2 regions of the Dysosmobacter sp. genome follow, and region 2 is predicted to be linked to the other one. Evidence: predicted binding sites of a transcription regulator. Region 2 holds the regulator's gene; the other holds the start of a gene.
The links. The regulator CtsR, encoded in region 2, represses protease genes until heat stress. The targets are predictions, from matches to a motif close to AAGGTCAANNAAGGTCAAAT.
Positions count from the first base shown of each region.

Region 1: a site for CtsR is predicted at 4,582-4,601, ahead of ACT67G_RS06705 (dihydropteridine reductase). Genes of this name have one in related genera too.

Region 1 covers NZ_DAWBAJ010000019.1:24,993-32,020, reverse strand. The annotation lists gene ACT67G_RS06745 (GNAT family N-acetyltransferase) at 1-314, opposite strand, end outside; gene ACT67G_RS06740 (helix-turn-helix transcriptional regulator) at 561-1,472, shown strand; gene ACT67G_RS06735 (TfoX/Sxy family protein) at 1,474-1,797, shown strand; gene ACT67G_RS06730 (GyrI-like domain-containing protein) at 1,800-2,441, shown strand; gene ACT67G_RS06725 (GNAT family N-acetyltransferase) at 2,438-2,950, shown strand; gene ACT67G_RS06720 (DUF3795 domain-containing protein) at 2,947-3,504, shown strand; gene ACT67G_RS06715 (SRPBCC family protein) at 3,509-3,904, shown strand; gene ACT67G_RS06710 (helix-turn-helix domain-containing protein) at 3,977-4,486, shown strand; gene ACT67G_RS06705 (dihydropteridine reductase) at 4,670-5,029, shown strand; gene ACT67G_RS06700 (TetR/AcrR family transcriptional regulator) at 5,050-5,649, shown strand; gene ACT67G_RS06695 (DUF2200 domain-containing protein) at 5,989-6,339, opposite strand; gene ACT67G_RS06690 (MerR family transcriptional regulator) at 6,554-7,028, opposite strand, start outside.
Region 2 covers NZ_DAWBAJ010000012.1:427-7,454, reverse strand. The annotation lists gene ACT67G_RS04890 (sensor histidine kinase) at 1-344, shown strand, start outside; gene ACT67G_RS04885 (GerMN domain-containing protein) at 341-1,237, shown strand; gene ACT67G_RS04880 (spore maturation protein) at 1,294-1,815, opposite strand; gene ACT67G_RS04875 (nucleoside recognition domain-containing protein) at 1,812-2,396, opposite strand; gene ACT67G_RS04870 (AbrB/MazE/SpoVT family DNA-binding domain-containing protein) at 2,607-2,849, shown strand; gene rsmI (16S rRNA (cytidine(1402)-2'-O)-methyltransferase) at 2,984-3,814, opposite strand; gene ACT67G_RS04860 (tRNA1(Val) (adenine(37)-N6)-methyltransferase) at 3,811-4,545, opposite strand; gene ACT67G_RS04855 (DUF362 domain-containing protein) at 4,710-4,883, opposite strand; gene ACT67G_RS04850 (CtsR family transcriptional regulator) at 5,156-5,608, shown strand; gene ACT67G_RS04845 (UvrB/UvrC motif-containing protein) at 5,666-6,181, shown strand; partial or broken gene ACT67G_RS04840 (Clp protease N-terminal domain-containing protein) at 6,216-7,028, shown strand, end outside.

The sequences.
Region 1 (7,028 bases), on a different contig from region 2:
GCATCGGCCAGGCAGTATTCCATCAGCTGCCTGCCGTAGCCCTTGCCCTTGAAGTCCCCGGAGACCCACAGACAGTAAATGTAAAGATAATTCTCACCCTCCACCGGCACCCAGGCCGTCTCCAGAGGGGCGTACTCGATGAACACCACACCCTTGGCGTCCAGCTTGCGGAACACATGGCCTTCTTTCAGCCGCTCTCTGAGCCATGCCCGCTTGGCCTCCACGCCGGGGTGGGGCTTCTTGCTGCGGATGATACAGCACAGGTGCTCCTGAGAAAGATTTTCTTCTGTCAGATTGAGAAAAGAATGCTCCATAGCTGTACCTCCCGGCGGATTTTTCTTTATGATACCATGCCCACTCCGGTGAAACAATCCCCGCTTGGCAGAACAAAAGATTACCGTTCTGAGTCAAACATGACAGCCAGTTGTCGCGTTTCTATGGTATAATAGCAGCATAACGACTATGATCCTCTGCTTTTCAGCCGTTTTTCCCAGCCCTGGGGGCAACCGAAAAACATGGCATGGTATCATACAGACAAACCAGGAAAGGCGGTGCATCCCATGAAGATGGAGCGGCTCATCGGCATCCTGTCCATCTTGCTCCAGAAGGAGAAGGTCACCGCCCCGGAGCTGGCGGAGCAGTTCGAGGTATCCCGCCGGACCATCCAGCGGGACATTGAGTCCCTGTGCCGGGCAGGCATCCCCATCTCCACCACCCAAGGAGCGGGCGGCGGCATCTCCATCATGGAGGGCTACCGGGTGGATCGCACTGTGCTCACCGATCCGGAGATGCAGGCTATTCTGGCAGGGCTGAGGAGCTTGGACAGCGTCAGCGGCACCCGGCGCTATGCCCAACTGATGGAAAAGCTGTCCGCCGGGACAGGCGGACTGGTACCCGGTGGGGCCCACATGCTCATCGATCTCTCCTCCTGGTACAAGACCAGTCTGCCGCCGAAGATCGAGCTCATCCAGGGGGCCATCGAGCAGCACTGCACCATCCGTTTTACCTATTTCTCCCCCAAAGAGGAATCGGAGCGGACGGTGGAGCCCTACTACCTGGTGTTCCACTGGTCCACCTGGTACGTGTGGGGCTGGTGCCAGACCCGGGAGGATTTCCGCCTGTTCAAACTGAACCGCATGACGGAGCTCACCTCAGGGGAACCCTTTGCCCCTCGTTCCGCGCCTCTGCCAGACCTTACGCCGGAGCGCATCTTTCCGGCCAAATATCAGGTCACCGTTCTCTTTGATCCGGCCTGCCGCTGGCGGCTGGTGGAGGAGTACGGGGCGGACCGCTTCACTGTGGAGCCGGATGGCAAGCTGCGCTTTATCGGCGGCTTTCCGGACGCGGACAGCGTGCTCAGCTGGGTCCTGACCTTTGGAGATCAAGCGGAGCTGCTGGAGCCGCAAGAGCTGCGCAAGCTGCTTGGAGATTTGACCGAAACATTGTCCGACCGTTACCGTAGGAGGGATTAGCATGGCGTCTCATCAGGACTTTGTGGACTATGTGGCCGAGCAGCTGCGGGATGCGGGCGCCATCCGCAGCCGGAAGATGTTCGGCGAGTATGGGCTCTTCTGCGACGGCGTGTTCTTCGCTGTCATCTGTGACGACCAGCTCTTTGTGAAGGTCACTCCGGCGGGTGAAGCAACGTTTCCAAACCTATCCAAGGCTCCGCCTTACGAAGGAGCCAAGGATTACATCTGGGTGGAGGATGTGGACGACCGGGACACCATGACAGCCCTTACCCGCCTTACCTGTCTGGCCCTTCAGGAACAGCAGCCGAAAAAACGGAGGAAATGACCATGGCTTTTGACTACAAGAAAGCGTACAAGGAGTTCTATCTGCCGCCCAGGACGCCGGGTATCGTCACGGTGCCCGCCATGAACTTCCTGGCGGTGCGGGGACAGGGCGACCCCAACGAGGAAAATGGCGCCTACAAGCAGGCCCTGGGGATGCTCTACGCCGTGGCCTTCACCATCAAGATGAGCAAAATGAGCAAGCAGCACAAGCTGGAGGGATACTTTGACTATGTGGTACCGCCTCTGGAGGGGCTGTGGTGGCAGGAGGGTGTCCATGGGGTGGACTACGCCCGCAAAGCGGATTTTCAGTGGATTTCCCTCATCCGCCTGCCGGAGTTCGTGACGAAAGAAGTCTTTGATTGGGCCATCCGGGAGGCCACGGAAAAGAAACAGCAGGACTTCTCCACGGTGGAGTTCTTCCCCTGGGAGGAGGGCTTGTGCGTCCAGTGCATGCACATCGGTCCCTATGACGACGAGCCCGCCACCGTGGCCGCCATGGCCGAATACGCCAAGGCTCATGGCTACCAGGAGGACTTCGGGGAAGGGCGGTTCCACCACGAGATCTATTTGAGCGATGTGCGTCGGTGCAAACCGGAGCGGCTGAAAACGGTGATCCGGCAGCCGATTAGAAGGGCGGAGTCATGAACCACATTCCGATACAAATCCGAAAAATCCATCCGGATGAGTACGGCCTTCTGCGGGAGTTTCTCTATCAGGCCATCTATCTCCCGGAGGGTGCCCCGCCGCCGCCCCGGTCGGTGGTGGATCTGCCGGAGCTGCAGGTCTATATTGCCGGCTTCGGCACACACTCCGGCGACGATTGTCTTGTTGCCGAGGTGGAGGGGACGGTGGTCGGCGCGGCGTGGAGCCGCATCATGGAGGATTACGGCCACATCGACAGCAGTACCCCATCCCTGGCCATCTCAATGCTGCCGGGATACCGTGGACTTGGCATCGGGACCCAGCTGCTGAACGGACTTCTGCTTTTACTGCAGGAGAATGGGTATCTCCGAGCATCCCTCTCTGTTCAGAAAGAGAACCCGGCGCTGCGCCTGTATGAGCGGGCAGGCTTTCGGATTTTAGCGGAAAAGGACACGGAATACTTGATGCTGCGGGACATCGCCAAGTATATTGATATGGAGGCGGCACCATGAAAGGCTTTACCCGTACAGAAACCCGCTTTTCCCTGTGCGGCCTCAACTGCGCCGTGTGCAGTATGCACCTGGGTGGCTACTGTCCTGGCTGCGGCGGCGGAACAGGCAATCAGAACTGCGCCCTGGCCAAGTGCTCCCTGGAGCACGGCGGCGTCCAGTTCTGCTGGGAGTGCCCGGAGTACCCCTGCACCCGCTACGAGGGCTTCGACGATGGGGATTCCTTTATGCCCTACCGGAACCGGCAGCAGGACATTGCCCGGGAACGGGAGGTGGGGCTGGAAGCCTACCTTGCCCAGTTGGAGGAAAAACGGGCAATTCTTCATGAGCTTCTGGATCGTTACAACGACGGCCGCCGCAAGACCCTTTTCAACACGGCGGTTTATCTCCTGTCCCTGGAGGATTTGCGCTCCGTGATGGCCGATTTGGGCAGCCGGCCGGAGTTGGAAGATCGACCAATCAAGGAGCGTGCCCTTGCCGCTGTGGGGCTGCTGCAGGAGGCGGCTGGCCGTCGGGGCATCAGCTTGAAACGCAATAAGAAACCAAAGAAGGGGTGAGCGCATGGCGACTTCCAAGGTGACAGTCCATTTTCCCTGTCCGGTGGAACAGGTGTGGAAGATCGTGACCGACCTCTCAAATACCGCCTGGCGCAGTGATTTGTCCCAGGTAGAGGTTCTGGACGAGACCCACTTTTTGGAGTACACCAAAAGCGGCTATGCCACGCATTTTACAGTCACAGCCTGTGAGCCGGCCCGTTACTGGGCCTTCACCATGGGCAACGGCAATATGTCCGGCACCTGGGAGGGCATCTTCCAGGCGGCGGAGGGCGGCACGCGGCTTACCTGCACCGAGACCGTGGCAGGTAAGCACTGGTGGATGCGACCCTTCGTCCCCAGCTATCTGAAGCGGCAGCAGAAGCGGTATCTGGACGATTTGCGGAGGGAATTGCTGAAATAAGTTGTGTTAATCTGCGTTGCTTGCGGCAACGGGCCATTCTCCCTACAATGAGAGCGAAAGGAGTGAGCCCACATGTTAAACGAAAACATAAAGGCGATTAGAAAATCAAAGGGGCTTTCCCAACAAGAGCTTGCCGTGAAGCTGAATGTGGTGCGGCAAACCATCTCAAAATGGGAGCAAGGATTGTCTGTCCCGGATTCCGATCTGCTGATCTCCCTGTCGGAAGCCCTTGAGACACCTGTGAGCACGTTGCTTGGAGAGACTGTGATGGAGTCGGAGGCGGATGCGGTCAAAGCGCTCTCCGAAAAGCTGGAGATTATCAATTTGCAGTTCGCACGGAGAAAGACGCTTAGAAGAAAAGTCCTTCATTGGTCGCTGATTTCATTATGCGTAGTCATCGTGGCAGTATCCGCAGCCTTGGTGGTCGTCAACAGTCCTTACCTGGGTTGGGATTTTCATGACCCGGAAATTGCCGTTGCAGGCACGGCTTTTCACGCATTTGAATGGCTGTTTGTCAGGTTGGCACCCATTGTCCTGATGGCGGCAATGGTCGGAGTTTGTTTAACGCGGAAAAAAGCATAAGGAGTTTCTCCGGAAGGGAAGTCCCGCTGATTACAGAACTTTCCCCCTCAGGCTAACATCCATCCTCGGTTGAAATCAGCACAAAGGGCCAAAGGTGTCGTTCTCTTTTGCCCTTATATCCTCTATGATCATATCAGCAGCTGCCCAGAACCAATCAATCGATCATAAGAGGAGAATACTACCATGAATACGGATAAAATTTTTGCGGAAGCCATTGCCAACGAATATGCCCCTAAGGATACCTCCAAGGTCGTTGCCCTGAGAAAGCTGGACCGGAAGGCAAAGGGTCCGGCCAATATCTTCGCCTACAGCTTCGGTGTCCTGATGACCCTGGTCCTCGGCCTGGGGATGTGCCTTTCCATGCAGGTGATCGGTGGGGGCGGCGTCCTGATGACGGGCGCCGGGATCCTCCTGGGGATTCTGGGCCTCATCGGCGTGGGCCTGAACTACCCCGTCTACAAGAAACTCCTGCGGTCCGGCAAGGAAAAATATGCCTTTGAGATCATGCAGCTGGCCCGGGATATCAGCGAATCGGCAGAATAAACACGAGAGGAGGGCGGCAGATGAACAAGTCCGAAAGCAAATACTTCAATACCGCCCTGCGGATGGACGAGGCGCTCCTGGCCCTGCTGGAGGAGAAGGACCTGGAATATATCACCGTGAAGGAGATCTGTCACCAGGCCGGCGTGAACCGGTCCACCTTCTACCTGCACTATGAGACTATCGCCGACCTGGTGAACGAGACCTTAGAGATGATCAACCAGCGTTTTCTCTCCTACTTCCCCCAACAGGAAGAAGAGATCCTGGGCAACCTGGACAGCCGGGAGCGGGAAGAGCTGGTTTTGGTCACCCGGGAATATCTTCTCCCTTATCTCCGCTTCATCCGGGACAACAAAAAGGTCTACCGGGCGGCATTCCGGAATCCGAGCAGCGTGCAGGCTCATACACGATATGGGGAACTAAAGCAGCATATCCTGCGCCCCGTTCTGGAACGGTTTGAGATCCCGGCCTCCCACCGCCCCTATTACATCGCCTACTATGTGGAGGGCATCGCCGCCATCGTCAAGGAATGGCTGCGGCAGGACTGCGCAGATGAGGTGGAGATGATTGCCGACATCATCGAGTCCTGTGTGCGGCCCAGGGACGATAGCCATGAGAAATAACGGCAGGGCTGCGCGCTTCTTCCGGATATAGAGGGAGGATTGCATCTATCAAACTCTGATGAGCGCCGCTGTGCCTTTGGCAGCACGGCGCTCTTTGCATCAGCTCCGTATTGCTTCTGGTAAGCGCGTGATTTATGCGGTCATTGTGGCCATCACTGTGCGGGTGCTGCGGAAAGGGGTGAGGCAGCCAGGTGGCTCTGCTTGTGGACGGCAAACATAAATCCTCCTGTCCTGTGCTGCTCTGAAGGCAGCACAGGACAGGAGGATTTTCCATTGATCATTTTTGGTAGAAGACCATATTTCCCATAGCCTTGGACTTTTCCGGGTTTGTATCTCCCTTTACTTCCGCAAAATCTGTTCCATGGATTTTCCCTTGGCCAATTCGTCCACCAGTTTGTCCAGGTACCAGATCTCCCGCATGAGAGGATCGTCTATTTCCTCCACCCGGACGCCGCATATCGTCCCTGTGATAAGCTCCCGGTTGGGATTCATGTCCGGGGCGTTGCGAAAGAAGTCACCGTAGCTGATGCCGGATTGTTCCAGCCGGGACAGCTCTTCCGGGGTGTATCCAGTGAGCCAGGCGGTCACCTGATCCACGTCTTCCCGGGTGCGGCCCTTTTTCTCAGCCTTGGCTACCAGCAGAGGATAGAGTTTTGCAAACGGCATCTCTGTTACATCCATACGGGGCATATCGTCATCCTTTCCCGGACTCAGTCATCCAACGGGGACTTGCCATCAGAGCTGATATATACCGCAGTTGATGGGTTCATCATAACATGAATACGACCATCTGACAATCCGCACAAGGGAGTAGAGGCAGGCGGTTTCATCCCCCTTTCTGGGGGATTCCCAGCTGCGAAAGAGGGACAGGCTCCCGGCTTTTCACCGAGGGCCTGTCTCGCCTTTATTTTGCCCAATCAACCACGGCGTCCCGCAGAAAGTGGGCACAGCCGGGTACAGCCTTGTCGTAGTAGACCGTGAACCGCGGGTCATTCACATAGAGTTCCGCGATTCCCCGGTGTTTGGCAGGGTCGTATTGATTTCCGGTGATGGTGAGCCACCGGCGGTGGAGAGCGCAGATTTCCTTTCCCGCCTCACTCTCCGGGGAGAGGCCCGCTTGGATGGCTGCTTCCAGCCGCTTTTGGATCTCACGGCCCAAGTCGGTCCACTCCCGGTACTGCTCCAGAGTCAGATTCATCACCGCGGCGTTGGCCTCGTCCACCTCTTTGTCGCCGTACTTGGCGCGGATCTCTGCTCCGTAAACTTCCTCGTTGTGGGCTACCGTGCGTTGCTTGAACGCCTCAAATTTCTGCTCATCGCTCATGATCTCATTCCTTTCTTCCGCTCCGATGGTGTCTTTCACCGACCGGATCAGCCTA
Region 2 (7,028 bases):
AGATCCACCAGGTGATCTACAATCTCACTGACAACGCCGTCAAATATACCGGCCGGGGCGGCACCGTCCAGGTGTCTTTGCTGCGCCAGGGCCCCCGGGCACTGCTGCGGGTGGAGGACAACGGCCCCGGCATCCCGGAGGAGGATCTGCCCCGGGTGTTCCAGCGGTTCTACCGGGTGGACAAGGCCCGCTCCCGGGCTGCCGGAGGCACGGGATTGGGGTTGTCCATCGTCAGTGACACGGTGAAGCGCCGGGGTGGACAGGTAGTGGCCGCCAACCGCCCGGAGGGCGGCGCGGTGTTTACCGTCAGCTGGCCGCTGCCGGAAGGGGGGAGTGAAGCATGAAACGGGTCCTGGCAGGACTGCTGATTTTGGTGCTGCTGGCCTCCGGCTGTGCCTACGCCGCCGTCACCGGACAGGAGGAGGCGGCCTATCTGCTCTATTTCCGGGAGGCGGATCTGGCCAACGCCCCGGGAGGCGACGCCCTGCGGGCGGAGACCGTCTATCTGGATGAGGAGGAACAGCAGGGGGTGGCGCAGGTGGCCCAAGCCCTGATGGAAGAGCTGCTGGCGGGGCCGGTGGATGAGACGCTGGTGAACACCATCCCCGCGGGGACTACCCTGCTGAGCCTGGAACTGGACGGCGCCCGGGCACTGGTGGATCTCTCGTCTGCATACAGCACCCTCTCCGGGGTGGAGCTGACACTGGCGGACTACGCCATTGCTCTGACGCTGACGCAGCTGCCGGAGATTGCCTCCGTCAGCATCATGGTGCGGGGCAAGGAGCTGGCCTATCGAACCACCCAGCGCTTCTCTCCACGGGACGTACTGCTGTCCAGTACGGAGGACGTGGTGGGCACGGTAGAGGCCCATCTGTACTTCCGGGACAGCCGGGGCAATCTGACGGCAGAGGAGCGTACACTGGAGCTCTACGAGGGCGACACCCAGGTGGCGGCGGTGCTCCAGGGACTGGAGGAGGGCCCGCGGGACCGGTCCTTGCTGCCTGTGATCCCGGAGGGCTTCCGGGCAAAATCCGTCTGGCTGGAGGAGGATGTGTGCTATGTGAACCTCTCCGCCGCCCTGCTGGCGGAACTGCCGGAGGAGACCGAGATGGCGCCCGTGGTGCGGGCCATGGCCCTCTCCCTGAAGTCTCTGGATACGGTGGGAGAGGTGCGCTTCCTGGTGGACGGGGAGTACGCCGCCCGGTACGCCGACGCGGTGATAGCCGACCCCTATTGAAGCACCTCAGCGGAAACGGTCCATGGAGCGGAAGCCATGCTTCCGCTCCATGTTTTTTATGTTCCGAAAAACAGCCGCACTGCCAAAGCGGAGGCCACAAAGCCCGTAAGATCTGCTGTCAGGGCCGCGGGAATGGTGTGGCGGGTCCGCTGGATGCCGGCGGAGCCGTAGTAGACGGCGATGGTGTAAAAGGTGGTTTCAGTGCTGCCCAGCATCACCGCCGCCACCCGGCCGATATAGCTGTCCGGGCCGTAGGAGGTCATCAGATCACTGCCCACCGCCAGTGCGCCGCCGCCGGAGACAGGGCGGATGAGCATCAGCGGCGCGGTCTCCGGCGGGATCCCCAGAGCCTCCAGGACCGGGGCGAATACGCCAGACAGGGCGTCCATGGCGCCGGAGGCCCGGAACATGGCCACAGCCGTCAGCAGTCCCACCAGATTGGGGATGATGTGTACCAGCACCGTCAGTCCTTCCTCGGCACCGTGGGTCAGGGCGGAGTAGACGTTCACCCGCTTGCCCATGCCCCAGACGGCCACCAGGGCCAGCAGCAGCGGGATCACCAGAGCGCTGACGTTCATCGCCGCCACCTCCCCAGGGCACTGAACAGGCGGGCGGCGGTGAGCCCTGCCGCCACGGACAGCGCCGACGAGAGCCACACCGCCGGCAGGATATCCAGGGGGGCGGCGGATCCGGCGGCCGCCCGAACCGAGGCGATGGTGGCCGGCAGTAGCTGGATGGAGGCGGTGTTGAGCACCACCAGCAGACACAGCTCGTCGCTGGCAACGCCGCTGCAGTCCCGGGACATCCGGCGGGCAGCCTGGATGCCCAGGGGCGTGGCCGCATTGCCCAGTCCCAGCAGGTTGGCCGAGACGTTGGCGGACAGGGCGGAGAGCGTCTCCGGATCCCGGCTGGCCTCGGGCATCAGCCGGCGCAAAATGGGCCGAAAGGCCCGTGAGAGCCCCTGGGACAATCCGCAGGCGTTCATGATCTCCATGACACCGCTCCACAGGCACATGACGCCGGCCATGGAGACGCTTAGCTCCACGGCGGAATTGGCGCCCTCCATGGCCGCGTTGGAAACATTTTCAAGGTTTCCGGTGGCCAGTCCGAAAATCAGGGATAAGACCACCATGCCCGCCCAAACCCAGGCCATTGCCATCGTAATCACTCCTTCTGAAATCCTGGATAGATATTTACTTGCTTTTTTACTGTAAATCGAGGACGATTTGTACTTTTCTGGCGAAAAAAGTCGATTAGATATGCAAATGTGAATTTAGTTTTAACTTTTCAAATAGTAATTGACAAATAATAACAGGCTGTGATATTGTCAGTACGCTGGCAAGAATCAAGGCGGAAAAGGAGAAAGAACGTGAAATCTACGGGAATCGTAAGGAAAGTGGACGAACTGGGGCGCATCGTTCTGCCCATCGAGATGCGCCGTACCCTGGACATTGCGGAGAAGGACGCACTGGAAATTTATGTGGAAGGCTCGTCTGTCATTCTGAAAAAGTATAAACCCAGTTGCATTTTCTGTGACAGTACAAAGGATATCACGGTATTTAAAGGAAAGAACGTTTGCCCGAAGTGCCTGCGGGAGCTGAAAAATCTTTGATCGCGAGATCATGGGAGCCATGCCCGCTGTGCACGTTTGTTGCCAACATGAAGCAGCACCCCGGCTGCCAGGCAGTATGATCCATACTGCCGAGGCGGACGGGGTGCTGTTTGTTTTTTATGGGGCGGGGGAGTTCAGCGGTTGAGCGCGGCGGTGTAGAGCTCGTTTTTGGAAAGGCCCGTGTGCTCCGCCACCTCCCGGGCGGCGTCCTTGAGGCGCATCCCCAGCTCCCGCAGGGCCAGCACCTGCTCCACACCTTCCTCCAACGTCACGGCGGCGCCGGTTTCCTGCTGGGCACCTGCCACCACCAGGACAAACTCCCCCTTGGGGGGATTGGCGGCGTAATAGTCCGCAGCCTCGCCCAGGGTGGTGCGGCGGGTTTCCTCGTGGAGCTTCGTCAGCTCCCGGCAAAGGGCGATCTGCCGGTCCGGGCCGAAGGTGTCTCGCAGGTCCGCCAGGGTGGCGGCAAGCTTGTGGGGAGCTTCGTGGAAGATCATGGTGCGTCGTTCCCCCCGGAGACTGTCCAGATGCTCCCGACGGCTTTTTTTGTTGACGGTGAGGAATCCCTCAAAGGTAAAGCGTCCGGTGGGCAGGCCGCTGACGGCCAGGGCGTTCACCGCCGCGCAGCAGCCGGGGATGGAGAGCACCGTCACGCCGTTTTCCGCGCACAGCCGCACTAGATCCTCCCCGGGATCCGACACAGCGGGGGTGCCCGCGTCCGTCACCAGGGCGCAGGATTCCCCCGCCAGCAGCCGGGCGAGGATGGCCTGTCCGGCGGAGACGTGGTTGTGCTCGTGGTAGCTGACCAGAGGCTTTTTGATGTTGAAGTGGTTCAAGAGCTTGATGGACACCCGGGTGTCCTCCGCGGCGATGAAATCCGCATTTTCCAGGGTCTCCACGGCTCTGGGGGAGAAGTCTCCCAGATTGCCGATGGGGGTGGCCACCAGATAGAGTGTGCCGCTCATGGCATGTCCTCCTCAGTCCGAAAGTAAATGGCGTCCAGCTCCGCCGTGGGGCTCCCGTCCTCCCGGCACAGCACCAGGGGAGATGGGATCTCCAGACCCGGCCTGCCGCCCCGGCGTCCTTCCAGAAGAAAGAGGGAGGGGGCCGTGCCCGGCCGGGGACAGACGAAGCGCAGACGCTTGGGCTCCAGGGTCGCGCCCCGCAGGGCGCACAGGAGATCCGTCAGCCGCTCCGGCTTGTGAACCACGCAGAAGCTGCCGCCCCAGCGCAGCAGGTACGCTGCGGCGGCGCACACATCCTCCGCCGTGCAGGTGAGCTCCGCCCGGGCGGTGCGCAGGGAGGGCCGGGCAGACAGCTTTCCTCCCTGGGGGGCGTAGTAGGGCGGGTTGCAGATCACCAGGTCGAAAGCTCCGGCAGGGAGCAGGGCGCGGATCTGCCGCAGATCTCCGCAGGCCACCCGCATCTGCTTTGTCAGGCCGTTTTCCGCCGCTGCCCGCCGGGCCAGAGCCGCGGCATGTTCATCCAGTTCCACGCCCGTGACGTCCAGCCCCTGCTGGCGCTGGAGCAGCAGCAGGCTCAAAAGCCCCGAGCCGCAGCCCAGGTCGCACACCCGCATCCCGGCCTTGAGCCGGGGCAGGGCGGACAGCAGAAAGCTGTCGGTACCCGGTGGAAAGACGGCCTCGTCATAGACAAAGCGGTATCCGCCGGGGCTGATGGACTCCCAGTGCTCCATGGCGTGCTCCTTCCGTGGAAAAGTGCCGTGGAGATCCGCGGCACGGTTTACGCAACTTATTATAGTCAAAAAGGGAAAGAGCCGCAAGGCTCATTTCCTCCGCCGGAAAACAAAAAAGCGCCGCAAGCAAAGAGCTTGCGGTGCTTTTATGTATCCCTTTTAGATTATTCCTCGGGGACGATGGCGCCGTTGGGGCAAGTGTCGCAGCAAGAACCGCAGTCCAGGCAAGCGGCAGCGTCGATGACGTACTGATCATCGCCCTGGCTGATGGCACCAGCGGGGCAAACGTCGGCGCAGGAGCCGCAGCTCACGCAGGCAGAAGTGATCTTGTAGGCCATTGGAAACACCTCCATAAGATTTTGTGACTTTCATTTTATCATACTATTCCAAAAAAGCAAGGGAATCTGTTAAAAACTTATCGGAGATTTTACCCAGCAAGCGGAATGGACGTCGTTCACAATTTATTTTCAAATTGGTCAAAGAAAGTCAAATTTTACCCCTTGACATTTGATCAAAGGGTGGTATACTAACGTCAGAAACAAAGATCAAAGAAAGTCAAAGTCAAAGCTGAAAGACTTTGGCGAGGCTTTTGGAAAGGGATGGTCAAAACGTGGGAATTTCAGATTTGATTGCCAGCTTCCTCCAGGAGAGCCTGGACGAGGCGGAAGACGGTGTGCTGGAAGTTCAGCGCAGCGATCTGGCCCAACGCTTTAACTGCGTACCCAGTCAGATCAATTACGTGATGTCCACCCGGTTTTCCCCGGAGCGGGGATACATTGTGGAAAGCCGCCGGGGCGGTAACGGATACATCCGGATCACGCGGGTCCGGGTAGACCGGCAGACGCTTTTGATGCACGTCATCAACTCCCTGGGGGAGCGGATGGACCTGCCCTCTGCCCGGGCGATCCTCAGCAATCTGGTACAGGCCGGAGCGCTGGAGGAGAACGCCGGACGGGCGATCCTGGCCGCTGTGGGCGACAAGGCTTTGGCCCAGGTGCCCCGGGAGAGCCGGGACGCGGTGCGCGCGGACATCCTGCGCCAGGTGCTGATCTTGCAGGTTTAGTCCTGCGGAGCACCTTCTAAGTTGTAAACAATATCTCTCATATAGGAGGAATACATTATGAAATGCGAAAATTGTGGCAAGAATGAGGTAACGTTTGTTTACCAGAGCAATATCAACGGACAGATCACGGAGAAGCACCTTTGCAGCGAGTGCGCCCAGAAGCTGGGCTATACCCAGCAGGTGGCAGCCCGCAGTCAGCGGATGATGCAGAATTTCTTCGGCGGAAACAGCTTCTTCGGAGGCAGCTTCCTCGATGACTTCTTCTCTCCCATGCCCAGTCTCTTCGGTCGGATGAACCGGTTGCTGGAGGACCCCTTCGACGACTTCTTCGCCGATATGCCGGCCCTCAGCGCAGCGCCCGTGCAGACCCAGGAGGCTCAGACGCAGGAGAAGAAGGATGATCTGGTGGGCAAAGAGGAGCAGGGACGCTTCGCCCGGATGCGTCAGCTCAACGCTTTGCGCATGGAGATGAAGAAGGCCGTTCACCAGGAGAACTTCGAGCGGGCCGCGGAGCTGCGGGATCAGATCCGGCAGCTGGAAGCGGAGCGCAAGGAAAACAAGGAAGACAAGTAACAGGGCTTTCCCACAGAAAGGAAGGTAACGATTTATGAATGAAAACAGATTTACGCCCGGAGCCGAAGAGGCTCTGCGGCTTTCCCAGGAAGCAGCCGGGGAGCTGGGCCATGGTTACGTGGGCACCGAGCACCTGCTGCTGGGATTGATGCGTGAAAACGAGGGTGTGGCCCACGAGGTGCTGACCGAAGAGGGCCTCACCGATGAGATGATCGTGGAGATCATCAAAAAGAGCGTGGGCGCCGGGCTGCCCGGCGGCAACCCCGCTCAGGGCCTGACCCCCAGAGCCAAGCGCGTGGTGGAGATCGCCATGGAGGACTCCGTCCGGGGCGGGTGCAACTTCGTGGGTACTGAACACCTGCTGGCAGGCATTTTGCGGGAGGGCAACAACATGGCCGTCCGCATCCTGCGTACCGCCGGTGTGGATGCCCGTAAGCTCTACACCGCCCTCATGACCAAACTCTCCCAGGCACCTCAGAACAGCCGTTCTTCCTCTTCCGGCGGCGCCAAATCCGCCTCCCGGGACGACGGCAAGAACAAGACCCTCCAGGAGTTCACCCGTGATCTGACGGCAGATGCCCGGGCAGGCAAGCTGGATCCGGTCATCGGCCGTGATCAGGAGATCCAGCGGGTGATCCAGATCCTCTCCCGCCGTACCAAGAACAACCCCTGCCTCATCGGCGAACCCGGTGTCGGCAAGACGGCCATCGCCGAGGGCCTGGCCCGGAAGATCGCCATGGGCGACGTGCCCGACGATCTGCTGGATAAGCGCATCCTCTCCCTGGACCTTTCCGGCATGGTGGCCGGCACCAAGTACCGTGGCGAGTTTGAGGAGCGTATCAAGAAG